4 regions of the Pelomonas baiyunensis genome follow, and region 3 is predicted to be linked to each of the others. Evidence: predicted binding sites of a transcription regulator. Region 3 holds the regulator's gene; each other region holds the start of a gene.

Region 1 (5,773 bases), on a different contig from region 3:
CTGGCGTGTGCCGCCGTCCTGGCCGTCACCGGCTGTGCCTCCGTTCCGCCCGCGCCCGCCTCGGCGGCCGACGGCGTGCTGGTGGGGGCCAACGGCATGACGCTCTACACCTTCGACAAAGACACCGCCGGCAGCGGCAAGAGCGTGTGCAATGGCCCCTGCGCCACCAATTGGCCGCCGCTGGCCGCCGCCGCCGGCGACGCCGCCCGGGGCGACTGGACCGTCATCACCCGCGACGACGGCAAGGCCCAGTGGGCCTACAAGGGCAAGCCGCTGTACTTCTGGGTGAAAGACCAGAAGCCCGGCGACCGCACCGGCGACGGCTTCAACAAGGTCTGGCAGCTGGCCCGTCCGTGATCGAGGCCCGGCATGCCCGTTGAACAGCTGCTCACCCACATGCCGGCCCTGCGCCGGTATGCGCGGCTGTTGACGGGCGACGCCACCCGGGCCGACGACCTGGTGCAAGACACGCTGGAGCGTGCCTGCCGCAAATGGAGCCTGTGGCGCCCGGGCACGGCGCTGCGGCCCTGGCTGCTGTCCATCATGCACAACCTGCACCTGAACCAGCTGCGCGACTGGCGGCTGGACGACGGTGCGGCCGCCCTGGACGACGTGCCCGACCGGCCCGACCCGGCCGACGCGCCGGCCGGCCTGCGCCTGGACCTGGAGCGTGCGCTGGCCGCACTGCCCGACGGCCAGCGCGCGGTGATGCTGCTGGTGGTGGTGGAGGAGTACACCTACGCCGAGGCGGCGGACATCCTGGGCGTGCCGCTGGGCACGGTCATGTCGCGCTTGCACCGCGGGCGGGAAACCTTGCGGAGCTGGCTCAGCACCCCGGCCAGCCCGCTGCCCCCGCCCGAGGCCGAAACGGGCGCTGCCGCCCCGCCGCCCACCGCCGCGGGCGGTGCCCGCATCCTGAACCTGTCGCGTGTGAAGCGATGACGTCTGAGCGCCCCACCCCCTCCCCCGACCCGGGCCTCTCGCCCGACGACGCGCGGCTGCACGCCTTCGTGGACAGCCAACTGCCCAGTGACGAGCGGCCGGAGGTGCTGGCCCGGCTGAATGCCGACCCGCTGGCCGCCGAACAGGTGCGGGCCTGGCAGGCCCAGCGCCAGGCCCTGCGCGGCCTGGCCCGCGACTGGCCGCTGGGCGAAACCCCGCGTGAGCTCAGCGGCATCGTGCTGCGCGAGGCCGCCGCTCGGCGCTGGCGGCGGGCGCTGCCGCAGGCGCTGGCGGCGGGCCTGTTGGTGGCGCTGGGCGTGTTCGGTGGCTACCGCTGGGGCCAGCACGACGCCGGCGCGCCCACCGCGGGCTTGCTGGCCCAGGGGCCGGCGGCGGTGCCGGAGTTCGCCCGCCAGGCCGGCGTGGCGTTTGCTGTCTACAGCGCCGAAAAGCGCCACCCGGTGGAGGTGACCGCCGCCGAGCAGGCCCACCTGGTGCAGTGGCTCAGCAAGCGGCTGGGCCGCCCCTTGACCGTGCCGGTGCTGACCGACCGGGGCTACACCCTGCTGGGCGGCCGCCTGCTGCCGGGCGAGGCCACCCAGCCGGGCAGCCCGCGCGCCCAGTTCATGTACGAAAACGCCACGGGCGACCGGCTGACGCTGTACGTGGCGGTGCTGGCGCCCGGTGCGGCTCCGGCGGCGCCCGAGTTCCGGCTGCTGCAGCAGGACGCCCGCACCACGCTGTACTGGGCCGACGGCGAGTTCGGCTACGCCTTGAGCGCCCAGCCCTCGGTGGCGCTGCAGCCGATTGCGCAGCGGGTGCACGAGCAGTTGACGGGTTGAGCGCCCCGCGGGGGCGTGCCCTCGGGGACGTGCGATGTCGCGTCAGCGGAAGTAGCGCTGGCGCAGCTTGTCGTAGCGGCCGTCGCGGCGCAGCGTGTCCAACGCGGCTTGCAGGCGCCGCACCAAGGCCGGGTCGGCGTCGGGCCGCAGGCCGAAGTAGTAGGCGCGGGAGGCGTCCTGCTCCATCACCGCTTGCAGCGTGCCGTAGGGCAGCTGCAGCTGGCGCAGGTTCCAGGCAGCGGCCCAGTCCAGCAGGGCCACGTAGTCCATGCGGCCGGCCAGCAGCTTGCGCACGTTGGTGGCGTCGTCCAGGCCTTGTTCCAGCTGCAGGCCGGGCTTGAGGCCCGCGGCTTGCAGCTGCTTGTCGGCGGCCGACTCGCGCACCACGCCGATGCGGGCGCTGCCCAGCTCGCTGAGTTGCGTGAGGGTCAGCTCGGTGCGCGACGCGAGCTTGTAGATCAGGATGCGGCGCTGCGCGATCGGGCCCACCCACTGGAACTGCGCCTCGCGCTCGGGCGTGCGGGTCAGCGAGAACAGCACGCTGTTCGCGCTGCCTTCGGCCACCTGCATGGCGCGCTGCCAGGGCAGCACCTGCAGCTCCAGCCGCAGGCCGGCCTGCGCGGTCATCAGCCGCAGCAACTCCACGCTGAAGCCCTGCGCCAGGCCGTCTTCCAGGTAGTTCAGCGGGGCCAGGTTTTCCGTCACGCCCAGCAGCACGGGCTCATCGGCTGCGGCGACCGAGGGTCGCGCAGCGAGCAGGGCGGGCAGGGCGAGGCAGAGGCGGCGTTTCACAAGGAGCGGGGCGCAGACTCTGGCGAGTCTAGGGGCCCCGCATGACCGTTCCGGTCACGCCACCCGCGCGGGTGTGCGATATCGCCGCTCGGTCGGTTTTCAGGTCGGCGTGGGCACGCCGGCCATGCGGTCGTGGGCCACGAAGAACTGGCGCGCCATGGCCAGCATCTGGCCCTGGCTCAGCGCGGCCGAGGCGCGGTAGTCGGCAATCTGCGTGGCCAGCTTGGGGCAGTGCGCTTCCACGTAGTGCTTGAACTGGTGGATGACGACATGCGAGCCGGTGATCAGCACCTCGGGCGTGTCCTTCAGGGCCTGGCACAGCTGCTCGTACAGCGCCTGCTCGGTGCGCTCGTGGTGGCCGTGGCTGTGGCGCTCGTGGGCGTCGATGCGGGCGGCGTGCACCTGGTGGGCATCGAAATGCAGCACTTGCGCGTGGTGGTGGTCGAGGTGAACAACAGCGTGGAACATGCGAGGTTTCTCCTTCAGATCAAGGGTCAGTGAGCGGCTTCGGCCGCGGTCTGGCAATCGATGCAGCGCAGCGCTTGCGGCTGGTGGTGCAGTCGGTCGAACGGGATGGCCGCGCCGCAGTCGGTGCACAGGCCGTAGTCGGCGGTGTTCAGGCGCGCCAGTGCGTCGTCCAGCGCCTGCAACTCGGCCAGCAGGTGGTGGTCTCGGGCCTGGTCAAGGGCGCGGTCGGCTTCGTGCTCGCGCTGGTCGTGCGGGTCGTCGGCCAGCAGCGCGGCGGCATGCGCCACGCGGGTGGCGCCTTCGCGCTGGGCCTGCAGCGCGGCCTGCACGCGTTGGCGGGCGACCTGCAACTCCGCTTCCAGCAGCGCGTGTTGTCCGGGGGTGAGGGCAGTGCTCATGGGAACCTCCTGGAACCCATGCTGGCACCGGGCGCGGCGCGCCGCCTTGCGCTGCATCAAGACGGTGCGATGGGAGAATCCGGCTCCCTTTTTTGGTACGGGTCTGTCCGGCCCTCAAGCGCAATGCCTGCCTTCACGCCTGCGGCCTTCACGGTCGCCGACTTCGATTTCGACCTCCCCCCCGAACTGATCGCCCAGCACCCCGCCGCCGAGCGCAGCGCCTCCCGGCTGCTGGACGGCACCGGCCCCGTGCCGGTGGACCGCGTGTTCCGCGAGCTGCCCGACCTGCTGGCACCGGGCGACCTGCTGGTGTTCAACAACACCCGCGTCATCAAAGCCCGGCTGTACGGCATCAAGGCCACCGGCGGCAATGTGGAGGCCCTGGTGGAGCGCGTGCTGCCCGGCAAGTTCACGAGCCCCCACGCGGATGCTTCGCATCCGCTGCCCCCCGAGGGGGCTCTGCCGGCTCGGGGCGGCCCAGCGCCGGCAGGCGAGGTGTGGATGCACCTGCGCGCCAGCAAAAGCCCCAAGCCCGGCAGCTGGGTGCGGTTTGCCGATGCGTTCAACGCCCAGGTGCTGGGCCGCTGCGGGCCCGACAACGGCCTCTTTCACCTGCGCTTTGAAGGCGACCCCTTCGCGCTGCTGGACGCCCACGGCCACGTGCCACTGCCGCCCTACATCGCGCACGGCGACAGCGCCGACGACGAGCGCCGCTACCAGACCGTGTTCGCCAAGGAGCCGGGTGCCGTGGCCGCGCCCACCGCTGCGCTGCACTTCGACGAGGGCGTGTTGGCCGCGCTGACCGCCCGCGGCGTGCAGCAGGCGCACGTCACGCTGCACGTGGGCGCCGGCACCTTCCAGCCGGTGCGCGTGGAGCAGTTGGCCGACCACAAGATGCACAGCGAATGGTTCGAGGTGCCGCAGGCCACGGTGGAAGCGATTGCCGCCTGCCGCGCGCGTGGCGGCCGGGTGGTGGCGGTGGGCACCACCACGCTGCGCGCGCTGGAGTCCGCCGCGCGGGGTGGCACCTTGGAAGCCGGCGCGCGCGAGACCGACATCTTCATCACCCCGGGCTTCGAGTTCCGCGTGGTGGACCGCCTCGTCACCAACTTCCACCTGCCCAAGAGCACGCTGATGATGCTGGTGAGCGCCCTGGCCGGCCACGCCCACGTGATGGCGCTGTACCGCCACGCGATTGCGCAGCGCTACCGCTTCTTCAGCTACGGCGACGCGATGCTGCTGGACCGCGCCCAGGCCACGCGGCCCTGAGCCGCGTCATCCACCGCCGCGGTGAAGGCGCTGCGCGCGGTGACCGGCAGCTGCCAGCGCATGTGCACCCGGGCGCTGTGGGTCACGTCCACCAGCGCCGCGCCGTGCTGTTCGGCCAGGCGGCGCAGCCGGCCTTCCAGGTCGTAGGGCAGCTCGCAGGCCAGCTCCACCTGCGCCACGCGCTCGATCTTCTCGGCCGTCAGCAGCGCCTGGGCGATGCAGTCGGTGTAGGCCCGCACCAGGCCGCCCGCGCCCAGCTTCACGCCGCCCCAGTAGCGCACGGCCGTGGCCAGCACGCCGTCCAGCCCCTGGTGGCGCAGCACGTCCAGCATGGGGCGGCCCGCGGTGCCGCCAGGCTCGCCGTCGTCGTTGGCGGCCGAGTGGCCGCCGGCCAGCAGCGCCCAGCACACGTGCACGGCGCCGGGGTGCTCGGCGCGCAGCTGTTCCACACGGGTCAGGGCGGCGGCGCGGTCGGCGCAGGGCTCCACGCAGCCGAGGAAGCGGCTCTTCTTGACGACGAGTTCATGCCGCGCCGGGGCGGCCAGGGTCAGGGACATGGCCGCATTGTCGGCGGCGGGGTCAGGGCTCGTCGGCGAACGTGACCGCGCGCGTGGCGGCCTCGCTGAGGTGGCGGCGGGTGATGGCGCGCACCGTGCCATCGGCCAGCATGGACTGCATCGCCCGGCGCAGCCGCTGCCGGTCGGCGTCAGGCAGGCGCAGCGACAGGGCCAGCCCCGCGAGCACCCGGTCTTGCGGGGCCACGTCCACCGGCGTCCAGGCCTCGCCGTCGTCAAAGGCGGCGTCCACCTCGGCCCACGAGGCCGGCAGCGCCAACAAGCCGTGGCCGCGGCCGGCGCGGGCCATGCGCAGCACGGCGGGGAAGTCCGACACCTCGTGCACCCGGCCCTGCGTGCGCAGGCGCTGCACCAGCCGGTCCAGCGTGGGGCCGTGGGTGTAGCCCTTGACGGTCAACAGTCGCAGGCGCGAGTCGGCCTCGAAGGCGGCCAGCGAGCGCACCTGCGGCGCCAGCTCGCGGTGCAGCATGAGGTGGTAGCGGCCCTG
Region 2 (5,773 bases), on a different contig from region 3:
GCTCCCAAGCCGGCCCGCCCTGGCGATGTGCTTGCGGCTCGAAGCCGCAGGCATCGCCGCCCCCTGAGGGGGCCGGCTGGGCACGCCCACGTTCCGTGAGGCGGGGCCGGACGAGGGGCTTCACGTTCAGGGCATGTTGCGCATGGCCGCCGGGTCCGGCGTGGGCATCATGTTGGCGTTCATGTGGTACATGACCCAGACCGAGCCGGCCAGCATGATGACCACCAGCGCCACCGTGAACAGCAAGGCCAGCATGGACCAGCCGCCCTCGACCTTGGCGTTCATGTGCAGGAAGTACACCATGTGCACCACCATCTGCACCGCCGCAAAGGCCAGGATGACCAGGCCGGTGACCTTGGGGCCGGGCAGCACCTTGGCCATGACCAGCCAGAAGGGAATCGCCGTCAGGATGACCGACAGGATGAAGCCCGTGGCGTAACCCTTGTAGCTGACGTGGAAGTCCTGCTCGCCGTCGAAGTGGTCGTCGTCGTGATGACCGGTGTGGTGTTGGGCAGCCATTACATCGACCCCATCAGGTACACGAAGGTGAAGACGCCGATCCAGACGACGTCCAGGAAGTGCCAGAACATCGACAGGCACATGAGGCGGCGGCGGTTGGGTGCCGTCAGGCCGTGCTTGTTCACCTGGAACATCAGCGTGACCAGCCAGATGCAGCCAAAGGTGACGTGCAGGCCGTGCGTACCCACCAGCGTGAAGAAGCTGGACAGGAAGGCACTGCGCCCCGGGCCCGCGCCTTCATGGATCAGGTGCTGGAACTCATAGATTTCGATGAACAGGAACCCCAGCCCCAGCAGCCCGGTCACGGCCAACCAGCCCAGCACCTGCGCCTTGCGGCGGGCCTGCATGCCGATCATGGCGAAGCCGTAGGTGATGGACGAGAACAGCAGCAAAGCCGTGTTCAGCGCCACCAGCGGCAGGTCGAACAGGTCCGCCCCCGAGGGGCCGGCGGCGTACGAGCGGCCCAGCACGGCGTACACCGCGAAGAGCACTGCAAAGATGAGGCAGTCGCTCATCAGGTACAGCCAGAAGCCCAGCATGGTGCTGTTGGGCGGGTGGTGGGCGCCCGCGTGGTCGTAATAGACCGGCGCGCCGTTCACGTGCGTGGCAACAGATGCAGTCATGTCAGCTTGTCTCCAGGTCAGGCTGCGTGGGCGGCCGCGGCCAGCGCGCGGGTGCGCTCGGCTTCCGTGCGGGCCACCGCATCGGCCTGGATGTGATAGTCGCGGTGGTAGTTGAAGGTGTGCACGATGCTGGCCACCACGGTGGCCAACAGGCCCAGCGCCGCCAGGATGTACATGTGCCAGATCAGCGCAAAGCCCATGGCCGTGGCCAGCATGGCGATCACCACACCGGCTCCCGTGTTCTTGGGCATGTGGATGGCGACGAAGCCTTGCGTCGGGCGCGCCACGCCGCGTTGCTTCATGTCGTGCCAGGCGTCCATTTCATGGGCGATGGGCGTGAAGGCGAAGTTGTAGTCCGGCGGCGGCGAGGAGGTCGACCACTCCAGCGTGCGGCCACCCCAGATGTCGCCGGTCACGTCGGCCAGTTCCTTGCGGCGCCAGATGCTGACGGCGATCTGCACCAGGAAGGCGCCGATGCCCGCGGCCACGATGGCGCCACCGATGGCGGCCACAACGAAGTACGGCTGCAGCGACATGTCGTCGAAGTGGCTGACGCGACGGGTCACGCCCATCAGGCCCAGCGCATACAGCGGCGTGAAGGCCACCCAAAAGCCGATGAACCAGCACCAGAACGACACCTTGCCCCAGAAGGCGTCCAGGCGGAAGCCGAAGGCCTTGGGGAACCAATAGTTGATGCCGGCGAACACGCCGAACACCACGCCGCCGATGATGACGTTGTGGAAGTGGGCGATCAGGAACAGGCTGTTGTGCAGCACGAAGTCGGCTGCGGGCACCGCCAGCAGCACGCCGGTCATGCCGCCGATGACGAAGGTCACCATGAAGCCGATGGTCCACAGCATGGGCACTTCAAACTTGATGCGCCCGCGGTACATGGTGAACAGCCAGTTGAAGATCTTGGCGCCCGTCGGGATCGAAATGATCATCGTCGTGATGCCGAAGAAGCTGTTCACGCTGGCGCCCGAGCCCATGGTGAAGAAGTGGTGCAGCCACACCAGGTAGCTCAGGATGGTGATCACCACCGTGGCGTAGACCATGGACGCGTAGCCGAACAGCTTCTTGCGGCTGAACGTGGACACAACTTCCGAGAAGATGCCAAACACCGGCAGCACCAGGATGTAGACCTCGGGGTGGCCCCAGATCCAGATCAGGTTCACGTACAGCATGGCGTTGCCGCCGAGGTCGTTCGTGAAGAAGTTGGTGCCGAGGTAGCGGTCTGCCGTCAGCAGGGCCAGCGTGGCCGCCAGCACCGGGAAGGTGGCGACGATCAGCACGTTGGTGCACAGGGACGTCCAGGTGAAGACGGGCATCTTCATCATGGTCATGCCCGGCGCGCGCATCTTGATGATGGTGGCGATCAGGTTGATGCCCGACAGCGTGGTACCCACGCCCGCGATCTGCAGTGACCAGAGGTAGTAGTCCACCCCAACGTCCGGACTCGCCATCAAACCCGACAGCGGCGGATAGGCCAGCCAGCCGGTCTTGGCGAATTCACCCACGAACAGCGAGATCATCACCAACACGGCGCCGCCGGCGGTCATCCAGAAGCTGAAGTTGTTCAGGAACGGGAAGGCCACGTCGCGCGCGCCGATCTGCAGCGGCACGACGTAGTTCATGAATCCGGTCACGAAGGGCATCGCGACGAAGAAGATCATGATCACGCCGTGGGCCGTGAAGACCTGGTCGTAGTGGTGCGGCGGCAGGAAGCCGGCGTTGTCGCCGAAGGCCATGGCCTGGTGGGCGCGCATCATGATGGCGTCGGCAAAGCCGCGCAGCAGCATCACCACGCCCAGCACGATGTACATGATGCCGATCTTCTTGTGGTCGATGCTGGTGATCCAGTCACGCCACAGCGGGCCCCACAGGCGGAACTTGGTCAGCAGCGCCAGCACGGCCAGGCCGCCCAGGGCCACGGCAAGGAAGGTGCCGATGAGGATGGGCTCGTGCAGCGGAATCGCATCCCAGCCCAGGCGGCCGAGGATGGGGTGCAGCGTGTCGAGCGCCTGATGTTGTGCAGCAGGATTGGACATGGCTCAGTTCTTCTTCACGGCCGCCGAGGCGTCCGCGGTGTCGAGAGGGAGGCCCAGCGGGTTGGTGGGCGTGCACAGGGCAGCCACGACCGTGCGGTCGCGCTGCAGGCCGTCGGCGTCACGCCACGGGCTGCGCATCGTGCTGGCCACGCCGCCCTTGCCGGCGCCGCCGGCCGCGTCGATGGCCATCATCTGGCTGGAACACATCTTCTTGCCGTCCACGCAGCGGTCGACGATGGCGCTCCACAGGCCCGGCTCCACGCTGGCAAAGCGGCGGATGGGTTCCTTGGTGCTCGGCTGTTCCAGTTGCAGGTAGTCCGCCCGCGTCAGCGTGTTGCCGCCAGCCTTGTTGGACTGCACCCACTGCGCGAACGCGTCGTCCGACAGGCCATGGAACTTGAAGCGCATGTCCGAGAAGCCAGCGCCGCTGTAGTGGGCCGAGAGGCCGTCGTACACGCCGGGCTTGTTGATGACGGCGTGGAGTTGCGTCTCCATGCCGGGCATCGTGTAGATCATGCCGGCCAGCGCGGGCACGTAGAAGGTGTTCATCACCGTCGTGGAGGTGAACCGGAAGTGAATCGGGCGATCCACCGGCGCGGCCAGCTCGTTCACGGTGGCAATGCCTTGCTCCGGGTAGATGAACAGCCACTTCCAGTCCATGGACACGGCGTACACCTCCAGCGGCTTCACGTCAGCGGCCAGGGGTTTCTCTTCCGAAATGCGGTCCAGCGGGCGGAAGGGGTCGAGCTTGTGGGTGCTGATCCAGGTGATCGCGCCCAGCGCAATGATGATCAGCAGCGGCGCACCCCAAATGACCAGCTCCAGCCGGGTGGAATGGTCCCAATCCGGCGTGTAGGTCGCCTCCGTGTTGGATTGCCTGTATCGGTAGGCAAAGTACAGCGTCAGCACGATCACCGGCACGATGATCAGCAGCATCAGCAGCGTGGAAGTGACGATGAGGTTGGCTTGCTGCTGGGCGATGTCGCCGTGGGGCTTCATCACCACACCGTTGCAGCCCGCGAGAAGAAGTCCCAGCATGGGGACCGACGCGCGGCGAAGGAGAGTGTGATTGGGGTACATCCTGAGAGGCACGCGAGGGTTAACGATCTTGCGGGCAGCGACGGAATGTAAGTTGATTGAGCTAAATCAACGATTGGACATTTTGTCCTAGGCACAAACGGAGACACGCCATCATGGGCATCGCGAGCAGTACCTTCCAAGCCCCCAATTCCCGGCCGGTTCTGGGCCGTTCCGACGCGGATCTGGCCCCGGGTGACATCGCCGTTGGCGTCATCATTGGCCGAGCGTCCGAGTACTTCGACTTCTTCGTCTTCGGCATCGCCTCGGTGCTGGTGTTCCCCCAACTCTTCTTCCCGTTTGCAGACGGGCTGACCGGCACGCTGTACGCCTTCCTGGTGTTCGCGCTGGCCTTCGTGGTGCGCCCGGTGGGCACGCTGATCGGCATGGAAATCCAGCGCCGCTTCGGCCGCTCGGCCAAGTTGACGGCCGCCCTCTTCCTGCTGGGCTGCTCCACGGTGGCCATGGGTCTGCTGCCGTCCTACCGCGAGGCTGGCGAAACCGCCATCGCCCTGCTGGCCCTGTGCCGCGTGGGTCAAGGTCTGGCGCTGGGTGGATCGTGGGACGGCCTGCCCTCCCTGCTGGCCTTGAACGCCCCGGCCCACCGCCGGGGCTGGTACGCCATGCTGGGCCAACTGGGGGCGCCGCTGGGCTTCTTCGTGGCCTCGGGCGTGTTCCTGTACGTGTACGGCAGCCTGGACACCAAGGACTTCTTGTCCTGGGGCTGGCGCTTCCCGTTCTTCACGGCCTTCGCCATCAACGTCGTGGCGCTCTTCGCCCGACTGCGCCTGGTGGTGACGCATGAATACGAACAGCGCATGGAAGAGCATGAGCTGGACCCGGCCCGCCTGGGCGAGTTGCTGCCGGCCCAAGGCCACCACATCGTGATCGGCGCCTTCGCGGCACTGGCCAGCTACGCCCTCTTCCACCTCGTCACGGTGTTCCCGCTGTCGTGGGTTCACCTGTTCGAAGGCACGGGCGGCGCGGCCGACTTCATGAAGATGGAGCTGCTGGGTGCCGCGTTTGCTGCCGCGGCCATGCCGATGTCAGGCCTGATCGCCGACAAGATCGGGCGCCGCAGCTTCCTCGGTTCCCTGGCGCTGGCCATCGGCGTGTTCGCGCTGTTCGCGCCCTTCATGCTGGGCGGCGGCAAGCCCGGCCAGGCGGCCTTCATCCTGATCGGCTTTGTGCTGCTGGGCTTGTCGTACGGCCAATCGGCGGGCTCGGTGACGTCCAACTTCCTTCCGCACTTCCGTTACACCGGTGCAGCCCTGACCGCCGACATGGCCTGGCTGCTGGGCGCGGCCTTTGCGCCGGCGGCCGTGCTGTACCTGTCGTCGCGCTTCGGCCTAGGGGCCGTCAGCGTGTATCTGCTGTCGGGCGTGGCCTGCACGTTGGTGGCCCTGCGCGTGAACAAGCGCCTGCGCAGCGCCGCGGTTGTGCAAGACTGAACCGACACTGAACCCACAAAAAAGCGGGCCCTCGGGCCCGCTTTGTTTTGGTGAG
Region 3 (5,773 bases):
GGACGAGGTCAAGCCGGCCCGTCGCGCGCCGGGGTGGCCGCGCTGACGACGCGTGCGTGCCGGGCATGGGTCCAGTAGGCCCAGGCCCAGTCCAGCAGCACGACGAATCGGTTGCGGAAACCGATCAGGAAGTACACGTGCGCAAACAGCCAGAACAGCCACGCCGGGTAGCCTGAAAAACGCAGCGGGCCTGCCGGCGTGCCCAGGTCCACCACCGCGCTGTTGCGGCCGATGGTGGCGAGGTTGCCGTAGTCGCGGTATCGAAAGGGCAGGGTGGGCTGCCCGGCCAGGCGGCGCTGCAGGTTGGCTGCAGCCTGACGCCCCATTTGCTTGGCGCCGGGTGAGACGCCGGGCACCGGGCGGGGTTCCTGGCCTGGCACATGGCTCTGGGCCGCGGCGAGATCACCGATCACTTGAATGGCCGGAAACCCAGCCACGCTCAAGTCGGGTTCCACCACCACGCGGCCAGCGCGGTCGACCGCACAGCCCGTGGCCTCGGCCAAGAGGCGCCCCAGCGGCGAGGCGGCCACGCCGGCGGCCCACACGATGCAGTGGCTGGGCAGCCGCTCACTGCCGTGTTCAGTGGCCACATCCAAACCCTCGGCGTCGATGCCGGTCACGCGGGCGCCCAGCTTCACCTCCACCCCCAAGGCGGTCAGTTGCTCGCGGGCGCGTTCGCTCAAGTCGGGCGGCATGGCCTGCAGCACGCGGGTGCCGCCTTCCACCAGCAGCACCCGGGCCTGGCGCGGGTCGATGCGGCGGAATTCGCCGGGCAGCGTGTGGCGGGCGATCTCGGCGAAGGTGCCGGCCAGCTCCACCCCGGTCGGGCCGCCGCCCACGACGACGAATTGCATCAGCGCGGCGCGGCGCTGCGGGTCGTCTTCGCGCTCGGCCGCCTCAAACGCCAGCAGCACGCGGCGGCGAATCTCAAAGGCGTCTTGCAGGGTTTTCAAGCCCGGGGCGAAGGCGGCCCAGTCATCGCGGCCGAAGTAGCTGTGCGTGGCACCCGCCGCCACGATGAGGTGGTCCCACCGCAGCGTGCCGCCATCGGCCAGCGTGACCGTGTGGCCCCGGGCGTCAATGCCCGTCACTTCGCCCAGCAGGGTGGTGACATTGGCCTGCCCGCGGAACAGGTGGCGGATGGGCGCCGCGATCGACGGCGCCGAGAGCCCCGCCGTGGCCACCTGGTACAGCAGCGGCTGGAACAGGTGGTGGTTGGTCTTGTCGAGCACCGTGATGTCAACGTTGGCACGCCGCAGGGCGCGGGCCGCTTCCAGGCCGCCGAATCCGCAGCCGATGATCAGGACTTGAGGACGCATGAACCCATGCTACGCCTGCATGCTGCGCTGCAGCATGCATTGTCGGCATGGGTTGAAACCGGGCCGGGTAATTTCGGGAGGGGGGGCCGGAGGGCTCGAGTCCTCGACGGCCCCGGGGCTCAGCAGGCCGCGTTGGAGATCAGCCGCTGCAGGGCTTGCGGGTCCAGCACCGTGATCTGGCGTTGCTTCACGTCCAGCACGCCGTCTTCCTGGAACTTGGAGAAGGTGCGGCTCACGGTTTCCAGCTTCAGGCCCAGGTAGCTGCCGATCTCTTCACGCGTCATGCGCAGCACCAGGCTGCTGGCCGAGAACCCGCGCGCTTGCAGGCGCTGGGTCAGGTTCAGCAAAAAGGCGGCCAGGCGCTCTTCGGCGCGCATGTTGCCCAGCAGCAGCATCACGCCATGGTCGCGCACGATCTCGCGGCTCATGATCTTGTGGAACTGGTGCTGCAGCACCGTGAACTCGCGCGACAGCTCTTCCAGGTCGCGGTACTGGATGACGCAGACCGACGAGTCCTCCAGCGCCACGGCATCGCAGTGGTGCTGGTCGCTGCTGATGCCGTCCAGCCCCAGCAGCTCGCCGGCCATCTGGAAGCCGGTGACCTGGTCGCGGCCGTCTTCGCTGCCCACGCAGGTCTTGAAGAAGCCGGTGCGCACGGCGTACAGCGCTTCAAAGCGGTCGCCATTGCGGAACAGGTGCTCGCCCCGCGGCACGCTGCGGCGCTTTTCCACCAGGCCGTCCAGGCGCTGCAGATCGGTGGGCGTGAGGCCCACGGGAAGGCACAGCTCGCGCAGGTTGCAGCTGGCGCAGGCCACCTTCAACGGCTCGAGCGCGCCGGCGCAGGATGACGTGGGCACGTCAGGATGGATCGGCACGTTCATCGGGGGGCGCAGAGGGGTCAGCATGCGAAGCATTGTTCTTGCCGACCCGCGCTGCGGCCTTGACCTGGATCAACGCTGCGACCGGTCGCTGGCGTCACAGTGCTGCCATGACTGCTGTGACTGACCGTCCCATCGATGCCGACCTGCTGCGCCGCCATGACGTGGCCGGCCCGCGCTACACCTCGTACCCCACGGCGGACCGCTTTGTGGAGGCCCACCAAGGCGGGCAGCACTTGCAGGCCTTGCGCCAGCGCGGCACGGCGCAGCCGCTGTCGGTGTACGTGCACATCCCGTTCTGCGAGCAGCTCTGCTACTACTGCGCGTGCAACAAGATCATCACCAAGCACCACGAGCGGGCGCAGCCCTACCTGGCCGCGCTTGAAGTGGAGATGGACCTGGTGGCCGAGGCCATTGGCGGCCAGGCGCCGGTGTCGCAGCTGCACCTGGGCGGCGGCTCGCCCACCTTCCTGTCGGACGCCGAGCTGAGCTTGCTGATGCAGGCCCTGCGCCAGCGCTTCAAGCTGCTGCCGGGGGCGGAGCTGTCGGTGGAGGTGGACCCGCGCACGGTGGACGCGGCCCGGTTGGCGCATCTGCGCTCGCTCGGTTTCAACCGCCTGAGCTTCGGCGTGCAGGACTTCGACCCCGCCGTGCAGAAGGCCGTGCACCGCGTGCAGCCCTTCGACCAGGTGGCCGCGCTGATGCGCGACGCCCGTGAACTGGGCTATCAGTCCACCAACGTCGACCTGATCTACGGCTTGCCACTGCAAACGCCGGCGAGCTTTGCCCACACCATCTCGCAGGTGGCCGAGCTGCGGCCGGACCGCATTGCCATGTACGCCTACGCCCACCTGCCGCAGCGCTTCAAGCCGCAGCGCCGCATCGTGGCGGAGTTGCTGCCCCCGGCGGGCGACAAGCTGGCCATGCTGTCGGGCGCCATCAGCGCGCTGCTGTCGGCCGGGTACGACTACATCGGCATGGACCACTTCGCGCTGCCGGAAGACCCGCTGGCCGTGGCCAAGCGCCAGGGGCTGCTGCACCGCGGCTTCCAGGGCTACTCGACGCAGCCAGACTGCGATCTGGTGGGCCTGGGCGTGTCGTCCATCAGCCGCGTGGGCGCCACCTACGCGCAAAACGCCAAGACCATGGACGAGTATGAAGACGCGCTGCGCCAGCGCCAGCTGCCGGTGCAGCGCGGCTTGGCCCTGACGCGAGACGACCTGCTGCGCCGCGCGGTCATCATGGCCTTGATGTGCCAAGGGCGCGTGGAGTTCGAGTCCATCGCGGCCTCTTACCTAGTGGACGTGCCCCAGTACTTCGCGCCCGAGCTGCAACGGCTGTCGCAACTCGCCGAGCAAGGCTTGGTGGAGTTGGAGCCGGGCGCCATTCAGGTGACGCCGCTGGGCTGGTACTTCGTGCGGGCCGTGGCGCTGGTGTTTGACCGCTATTTGCAGGCCGACGCCAGCCGCGAGCGCTTCTCCAAGATCATCTGAACGACGCCATGGGGCTGGACGCTGCTCTGATCGTCTCGGCCACCCTGATGGGGTTGGCCGGCACGCCCCATTGCGCGGCCATGTGCAGTGCGCCCTGTGCTCTGGCCGGTGGGCCGCGCCCCGTGAAGCTGATGGCCGGCCGCGTGCTGGGCTACGCCGCAGGCGGTGTGGCGGCTGCGGCCTCGGCGGCCGTGTTGGCGCGGGCTTCGCAGGGGGCGGCTGTGCTGCAGCCGGCCTGGGCGCTGTTGCAAGCGGCCGTACTGCTGCTGGGCCTGACGCTGCTGGTACGCGGGCGCATGCCGGTGTGGCTGGGCGCGGTGCGCTGGCGGCCCAAGCCGGCCCATGCCTTTTTCACCGGCCTGGCCTGGGTGGCCATGCCGTGCGGCTTGCTGCATGCCGCCTTGCTGCTGGCGGGCTTGTCGGGTTCGATGCTGAGTGGCGGCCTCGCGATGGCGGGTTTTGCGCTGGCCAGCACGCCGGGCCTGGTGGTGGCGCCGCTGTGGCGGGCGCGTCTGTTGCGTCGCGGCCCGCAGGGCGATGTGTGGGCGCTGCGGCTGGCCGGGTTGGCCCTGGTGGCGGGCGCCGGGTGGGCCTTGGGCCATGGCGTGTGGCAACGGGTGATGTTGGCCTGTTGAAGCGCCGCCCCGAGGCGGCAAAATCCGGCGAGTTTTTCTCTTGACCCGTTCGGTTCCCTTTCGAAAGTTTCCAGCCATGTACCAACACATCCAGGTGCCCGAGGGCGGCCAGAAGATCACGGTGAATGCCGACTTCTCGCTGAACGTGCCGCCCAACCCCATCATTCCTTTCATCGAGGGTGATGGCACGGGCATGGACATCACGCCCGTCATGCTCAAGGTGGTCGATGCCGCCGTGGCCAAGGCCTACGGCGGTGCGCGCAAGATCCACTGGATGGAGATCTACGCGGGCGAGAAGAGCACCCGCGTGTATGGCCCCGATGTGTGGCTGCCGGAAGAAACGCTGGGCGCCGTGAAGGACTACATCGTCTCCATCAAGGGCCCGCTGACCACGCCGGTCGGCGGCGGCATCCGCTCGCTGAACGTGACGCTGCGCCAGGAACTGGACCTCTACGTCTGCCTGCGCCCCGTGCAGTACTTCGACGGCGTGCCCAGCCCGGTGAAGGAGCCGCACAAGGTCGACATGGTCATCTTCCGCGAGAACTCGGAAGACATCTACGCCGGCATCGAGTACGAGGCCGAGAGCGACAAGGCCAAGAAACTCATCCAGTTCCTGCAGAACGAACTCGGCGTCAAGAAGATCCGCTTCCCGGACACCTCGGGCATCGGCGTGAAGCCGGTCAGCCGCGAAGGCACCGAGCGCCTGGTGCGCAAGGCCATCCAGTACGCCATCGACAACAACAAGCCCAGCGTCACCATCGTGCACAAGGGCAACATCATGAAGTTCACGGAAGGCGGCTTCCGTGACTGGGCCTACGCGCTGGCGCAGAAGGAGTTCGGCGCCGAACCCATCGACGGCGGCCCGTGGTGCAAGTTCAAGAACCCGAAGACGGGCAAGGACATCACCATCAAGGACAGCATCGCCGACGCCTTCCTGCAGCAAATCATCCTGCGCCCGGCGGAATACAGCGTCATCGCCACGCTGAACCTGAACGGCGACTACATCTCCGACGCCCTGGCCGCACAGGTGGGTGGCATTGGCATCGCCCCGGGCGCCAACATGAGCGACTCCATCGCCATGTTCGAGGCCACGCACGGCACCGCCCCGAAGTACGCCGGCAAGGACTACGTGAACCCCGGTTCCGAGATCCTGTCGGCCGAGATGATGTTGCGCCACATGGGCTGGACCGAAGCCGCGGACCTCATCATCAGCAGCATGGAAAAAGCCATCCTGAGCAAGAAGGTCACCTACGACTTCGCCCGCCTGATGGACGGCGCGACGCAGGTGTCGTGCTCCGGTTTCGGCCAGGTGATGATCGACTGCATGGAGTGAACCGGCGCCGGGCAGGCCCCGGCTTCGTGCACCCCGGAAGCCCATCGCCGCTCGCGTCGATGGGCTTCTTGCCTTCTGAACCTGCGCGCCTGCCGGCTCGCTAAGCTGACCGCTC
Region 4 (5,773 bases), 430 kb from region 3:
CCGTCGTAGAACAGCTGGCTCACCAGCTCGCCAATCGGCGGCGCCATTCGCGACTGCTCGTCCAGCAGCGCCACCGAGCCGCCTTGCGCGCTGGTCCCTCGCGGCATCTCGGCAAAGGCCGAGCGGCCCAGCCAGCGGCGGGCCAGGCGGTCGTCGCTGCGCTGCACGGGCGAGAGTTGCTGCGGGTCGCCTGCAAACAGCCGGGCGCGGCCCAGCGGCATCAGGGCCAGTGCGTGCGCGAGGCTCACCTGGCTGGCCTCGTCAAACACCAGCAGGTCGAACGGGGCCTCACCGTCGGGGCTGAGCTCGCGCAGCGTCTTGAGCGTGAAGGCTGCGCGGGTGGTGGTCATGCTGGCCAAGCGGCAGCGTTGCAGCACTTTCAGCGACGAGGCCCGCAGCTCGTCGCGCAGGTCGGCCACGCGGTCGGCCCAGGCTTTCAGGGCATGGGCGTCGCGCGCGGTGGGGCGCTGGCTTTCGGCGCGGGCCAGGCGGGCGATGAGGTCGCGGTCTTGCGTGGGGATGAGGTGCTCGCGCCCGTCGTAAGCCGCGGCGTCGAACCGGGTGCCCAGGCGCTGTACGGCCGGCCGCAGGTGTTCGCGCCGGCCCTTGTGCAAGGCCTTGTCCACCGCCAGCGTGGCCAGGTCCACCGCGTGGTTGGTGGTGGAGAGCAGCAGCACGCGGGCCGTGGGGTGGCGCTCCAGGTACTCGGCCAGCAGCACGCCCAGCGTGGTGGTTTTGCCGGTGCCCGGCGGGCCCCACAGGAAGGCGCTGCTGAAGCCGGTCAGCGCCAGCGCGGCGCGCTGCGCCGGGCGCAGCCAGCGGAACGGCTCGCCGGTGAGCGGGCTGCCGCCGCGCAGCGGCTGGGGCGCCGACAAGTCCGGCAGGCAGGCCAGGGCTTGCTCGGCCCAGGGCGTGTCCCACCAGGCATCGGCCACGGCGTTCAGGTAGCGCGTGGGGTACAGCCGGATCAGATGGCCGGCGGGCGGCGGCGGGCTGCTGGCGTTTTGCAGCACCAACTGGTCGGCCTCCACCACCACGGCCAGCACGCTGGCGCCGCCCTTGGCCGGCGCGCCCCACCAGGCGGCGGCACCGTCCAGGCTGTCGTCCAGCAAGGCTTGCGCCGAGGCCGCACCCGGCCGCTGACCTTCGGCGAACACGTAGCCGGGCTCCAGCGTCACGCGCCACAGCGGGCCGTCGCGCTCGGTGTGCAGCACCTTGAAGTCGTAGTACTCGGGCGTGGCCGACAACTCGGCATTCAGCGCTGCGCGAACGTCCGCGAGGCTCATGGGTCAGGGAACTCGAAAGCAAAGCGCGAACTGTAAATGCATACAGCATCTGGCCGCCCCTTGATCCCGCTCAACACCGGCGTTCGCAGGCGCCGTTAGCCTGACGAACCACCATCACTTCCCGGGTTGCCACGATGTCCATCGAGTTGTTCCGCCAGGGCCGGCACGTCTGCGTCATGTTTGCCCGCCTGGGCGACGAGGGCGGCGATGCCGTGCAGTCCAACCAGTTCCTGCTGGTCAATGGCGACACCGGCGCCATCCTCGATCCGGGCGGCAACATCGCCTACAACGAGCTGTACCTGGGCATGTCGCGGTTCTTCCCGCCGCACAAGCTGGCGGCCATCCTGGCCTCGCACGCCGACCCCGACATCATTGCCTCACTGGACCGCTGGATGACGGCCACCGAGGCGCCGGTCTACATCTCGCGCCTGTGGGAGCGGTTTGCGCCGCACTTCTGCAAGCCGGGCAAAACCAGCGGCCGCGTGGTGGGCCTGCCAGACGGCGGCGAGCGGCTGCGCCTGGGGCAGGGCGACGACGCCTTCGAACTCTGGGCCCTGCCAGCGCACTTCATGCACGCCGAGGGCAATTTCCAGTTCTACGACCCGGTCAGCCGCATCCTGTTCTCCGGCGACTTGGGTGCGTCGCTGGGCACCACGCTGAACCCCGAGAAGCCGGTCAAGTCGCTGGCCGAGCACATTCCGCGCATGGAGGGCTTCCACCGCCGCTACATGGTCAGCAACAAGATCCTGCGGCTGTGGGCGGCCATGGTGCGGCAGTTGGACATCCAGATGATCGCCCCGCAGCACGGCTCGCCCATGGTGGGCCCGGCCGTGCGCGAGTTCATCGACTGGGTGGAACAGCTGGAGTGCGGGGTGGACCTGTTCGGCCCGGCGAATTACCGCGTGCCGGCCTGAGCCTCGCGCGCGGCGCGCCAGGCGCGGTCCAGCGCATCGGCCTCGCGGCGGCTTTGGCTGATGCGCTCGCGCTGCTGCGCGATCTCCGCGCGTTGGGCGTCGGACAGTTGCGCGGCGTCGGCCGCCTCGGCACGGGTCAGGGCGGGCAGGCCCGGATCGTTCGGCAAGGCCCAGCGCATGGCCACCTGGGCTTGCAGCGGCCCCTGCGGCGTTTGCATGGCGAATTCAGTCACGCGGCCGTTGGGCTGAACTTCCAGCGGCTCGCCGATGGGCTGCTTGCAGGTTTCGTCCATGGGCTGGGCCACGGGCCGCACCACGCCGCCATCAAAAATGTGCAGGTGCAGGTACAGGCACCAACCCGGCAGCAGCGCTTGCGTGGTGACGCCTGACGTCCCGCCCACCAGCGGGCGGTTCAGCGGCACCCACAGGCTGCTGTGGTGCCAGTCACTCCGCCCCAGTTGGGAGGCGATGGTGAATTGCAGGCCTTGATCCTGCGGCTTGCCTTGTGCCGGGCGGTCTACAGCAGGCTGGGCGGCAGGCGCTTGCTGGGCAGCACGCGCCACCAGGGCCGCGCCGGTGCCGGCGACCACCACCAGGGCCAGGGCGCCCAGGCGCTGGCCGCGCGACACCCGGCGGTAGCGGGACAGCAGCCGCACCCGTTGCACCAGCGGGTGGCCGCCCGTCCAGGCGCTGGCCAGCCAGGCTTGATGCGGCCGCACGTGGGCCGCCACCATGGCGCGGGTGTAGGTGGCGTGGGCGGCCGGGTCGGCCACGCTGTCGAGCACGGCTTCGTCGCAGGCCAGTTCCTGGTCGTCGCGCAGGCGACGGGCACCCCACCAAGCCAGCGGGTTGAACCACTGCAGGCACAGCAGCGTGGCCGCGAGCAGGTTCCAGGCGTTGTCGTGCCGGCGTTGGTGCACCGCCTCGTGCGCCAGCATCAAGCGCTGGCTGTCGGCATCGAAGCGTTGGCTGAAGTCTTGCGGCAGCACCAGGCGCGCCGGAAACACGCCCACCACCGCCGGGCTGTGGCCTGCGGGCGCTTGCCAGTGGCCGTCGGCCGTGCGCGCCAGGGCCCGCTGGTAGCGGCGTTGGCCGCGCCAGTGCAGCGCAGCCAGGGCAGCAGCGCCGGCCACCCACAAGGCGGCCAACAACTCGGCGCGGCTGACCTCAGGGGCTGCCGGCGTGGCGGGTTCGGCGGCGCTGAGGGTCGGCGTGCTGCGCGCGGTCAGCTCAGCCACGCCCAGCGCGGTGGTGACCTCGGCCGGCATCGAGGCGGCCAGCGGTGTGACGGACCAGCCCAGCGGCACGCGGGGCAGCCAGGGGCTGGCCAGCACCAGCGGCACCAGCAGCCAGGCGGCATAGGTGGCGCGGGCGCCCAGCGTGCGGCGCACCAGCGGCCGGGCCACGGCCAGCACCAACAGCGCCGCGCTGACCAGCACGGTGAAGCGCAGCAGGGCGTCCAGCAACGTGGGGACGAGGGTGGGCATGGACATCGGAATGGGCATCGAAATGGGCATGACGGGCCTCTCCAAAGCGTGGAGGAAGGGTGGACGGGGCGCGGGCTCTGGCCTTCAGGGCTTGGGCGCGCTGTAGTCCGGCGTGGGGTTGCGGAAGGAGTTCGCGCGGATCTCCAGCGTCAGGCGGTGTTGGCCATCGGGCGTGGTGGTTTCCACGCGGCCGCTGCCGCCGTCTTGCATCAGCAGGCGCGGGGCGGCCACCTGGCGCACCGGCGGCGGCGGGGCCTTGCCCTGGCTGTTGCGCCAGGCCAGCACAGCCGCTTCGTCTTCCGACAGGGCCAGCTCGGTGTCCACCATCAGGTGTTTGTCGCCTTCAAAGCGGCCGGTGAACGTGAGCTTCCACAAGCGCGGGCCGTTGGGTTCGTTGAACACCACCGTGGCCGGCGCCGCGGGGAAGGTGTTCAGCCGTGGGTGCGAGATCTCCTGGCCATCCAGGCTCAGGCGGATGTCAAAGCGCAGTTGAACGAAGCCCTCCACCACGGGCGGCGCTTCCGGCGCGGCTTGCAGCGCATAGCTGGTGCCCATGGCCCCGAGCAGTGTGGCGGCCAGAAGGGCGAGGTGGTGGCGCCGGGTGGCGCGGGCGTGCTTGAGCATGGCAACTCTTTCAACAAGCGGGTGAACGGAGCCCCAGCGGCTGGCCAGGGGGGCGGCCGGCGCGGTCAGGCCATGGGCGGCCAGCAGCGCGTCGGTGTATTCGGTCAGGGCCAGGGGCTGGGCGCGCAGCACGGCGGCATCGCAGGCCAGTTCCTGGTCGGCCCGCAGCCGGGCCAGCCCCCACCAGGCCAGCGGGTTCCACCAGTGCAGGCAGGCGATGAACGTGCCCACGCCGGCCCAGAGGTTGTCGCCACGGGCGCGGTGCACGTGCTCGTGCGCCAGGATCAGGGCCTGCTGAGCCGGCGTGAAGCGGTGCTGGAAATCCAGCGGCAGCATCACCCGCGGCCGCCACAGGCCCACCAGAGCCGGGCTGCTGCCGGCGGGCAGCGTGCTGCCGTGCCGGGCCAGCTGCCATTGCCGCGTGGCCTGCACCAGCAGGGCCAGCACCGTACCGGCCAGCCACAGGCCCAGCCAGGCGGTGGCGGGCAGCGGCAGGGCTGAGGCCGATGGCGCAGCCACCGCGCCGCCCGCCTCGGCCCCGGTGGGTGCCAGGGCTTGTGCCGGCCACAGCAGGTGCAGCGGCTCTTGCACGGGGCGGGGCAGGGCCGCCGTGAGCAGCAGCAGCGGCAGGCCGCTCCAGGCCAGGTAGCTCAGCCCCGCGCTAGCGCGCCGCAGCGCGGGGCGGGCCAGGGCCAGCAGCACCACGCCCAGGCTCAGCAGCAGGGCCTGGCGCAGCAGGGCGTGCAGCAGTGCGTCAGCCACGGTCTTGCTCCTTCAGCAGCGCCTTCAGGGCCTCGATGTCTTCGGGCTTGAGCTTGCGCTCGGACGCGAACTGCGCCACCAGCGGGGCCAGGCGGCCGCCGAACAGGCGGTCGATGAGGGACAGGCCGGTGTCGGCCACCCAGGCGTCTTCGGGCACGGCGGGGGCGTACAGAAAGCGCCGGCCGTCGCGCTCAGCCGTCACGGCGCCTTTCTTCAGCAGGCGGTTCAGCAGGGTCTTGACCGTGGCCAGCTGCCAGCCTTGCTGCGGCCCGAGGGCTGCGGCGATTTCGTCAGCCGCCTGCGGGGCGCGTTGCCACAGCTGGCGCATGACTTGCGCCTCGGCGTCGCTGATGGGTGGGGGTGTAGGGCTCATCGTTTACGCGTGTAAATGTTGAGCGAATGATTACGCCTGTAATCGATGCCGTCAACCCCCGGGTTTTCACAGGGCTGCCATGCGCGCGGGCTAGCGTGCCGGGTGGCCGCCGGTGCGGCGAGGAGCACGGCAGTGAGCGTGATGGACGTGGAATGGGTGAAGCGCATTCACCGTGACTTGCAGGACGACTTCGACGAAGAGCTCGAACTCGAACTGGACGACGGCGACGAAAGCGGCCTGCCCGGCGCGCCGGGCAGCGAGCGGCAGCAGTACTTCCGCGAGCTGATCCGCCTGCAAAGCGAGCTGGTGAAGCTGCAGGACTGGGTG

The links. The regulator FNR, encoded in region 3, switches genes on or off when oxygen is low (the NO sensors DNR and NnrR bind a similar motif). The targets are predictions, from matches to a motif close to TTGATNNNNATCAA.
Region 1: the regulator FNR is predicted to act here: its motif matches at 3,489-3,502, upstream of ACG01O_RS16520 (TraR/DksA family transcriptional regulator).
Region 2: the regulator FNR is predicted to act here: its motif matches at 4,327-4,340, upstream of cyoA (ubiquinol oxidase subunit II).
Region 4: the regulator FNR is predicted to act here: its motif matches at 1,347-1,360, upstream of ACG01O_RS03820 (oxygen-binding di-iron domain-containing protein).

Annotation. Positions count from the first base shown of each region.
Region 1 covers NZ_JBIGIB010000004.1:528,628-534,400, reverse strand. Annotated here, with positions in the region: gene ACG01O_RS16545 (COG4315 family predicted lipoprotein) at 1-357, shown strand, start outside; gene ACG01O_RS16540 (RNA polymerase sigma factor) at 370-942, shown strand; gene ACG01O_RS16535 (anti-sigma factor family protein) at 939-1,784, shown strand; gene ACG01O_RS16530 (substrate-binding periplasmic protein) at 1,827-2,576, opposite strand; gene ACG01O_RS16525 (hypothetical protein) at 2,676-3,044, opposite strand; gene ACG01O_RS16520 (TraR/DksA family transcriptional regulator) at 3,071-3,442, opposite strand; gene queA (tRNA preQ1(34) S-adenosylmethionine ribosyltransferase-isomerase QueA) at 3,566-4,711, shown strand; gene ACG01O_RS16510 (IMPACT family protein) at 4,663-5,268, opposite strand; gene ACG01O_RS16505 (substrate-binding periplasmic protein) at 5,291-5,773, opposite strand, start outside.
Region 2 covers NZ_JBIGIB010000002.1:401,179-406,951, reverse strand. Annotated here, with positions in the region: gene cyoD (cytochrome o ubiquinol oxidase subunit IV) at 127-519, opposite strand; gene cyoC (cytochrome o ubiquinol oxidase subunit III) at 519-1,142, opposite strand; gene cyoB (cytochrome o ubiquinol oxidase subunit I) at 1,160-3,190, opposite strand; gene cyoA (ubiquinol oxidase subunit II) at 3,194-4,228, opposite strand; gene ACG01O_RS08165 (MFS transporter) at 4,384-5,718, shown strand.
Region 3 covers NZ_JBIGIB010000001.1:1,286,439-1,292,211, forward strand. Annotated here, with positions in the region: gene ACG01O_RS05795 (hypothetical protein) at 1-46, shown strand, start outside; gene ACG01O_RS05800 (NAD(P)/FAD-dependent oxidoreductase) at 9-1,319, opposite strand; gene fnr (fumarate/nitrate reduction transcriptional regulator Fnr) at 1,439-2,200, opposite strand; gene hemN (oxygen-independent coproporphyrinogen III oxidase) at 2,308-3,690, shown strand; gene ACG01O_RS05815 (urease accessory protein UreH domain-containing protein) at 3,699-4,325, shown strand; gene icd (NADP-dependent isocitrate dehydrogenase) at 4,402-5,658, shown strand.
Region 4 covers NZ_JBIGIB010000001.1:857,281-863,053, forward strand. Annotated here, with positions in the region: gene ACG01O_RS03815 (DEAD/DEAH box helicase) at 1-1,286, opposite strand, end outside; gene ACG01O_RS03820 (oxygen-binding di-iron domain-containing protein) at 1,421-2,200, shown strand; gene ACG01O_RS03825 (M56 family metallopeptidase) at 2,182-3,717, opposite strand; gene ACG01O_RS03830 (M56 family metallopeptidase) at 3,772-5,073, opposite strand; gene ACG01O_RS03835 (BlaI/MecI/CopY family transcriptional regulator) at 5,066-5,446, opposite strand; gene ppk2 (polyphosphate kinase 2) at 5,588-5,773, shown strand, end outside.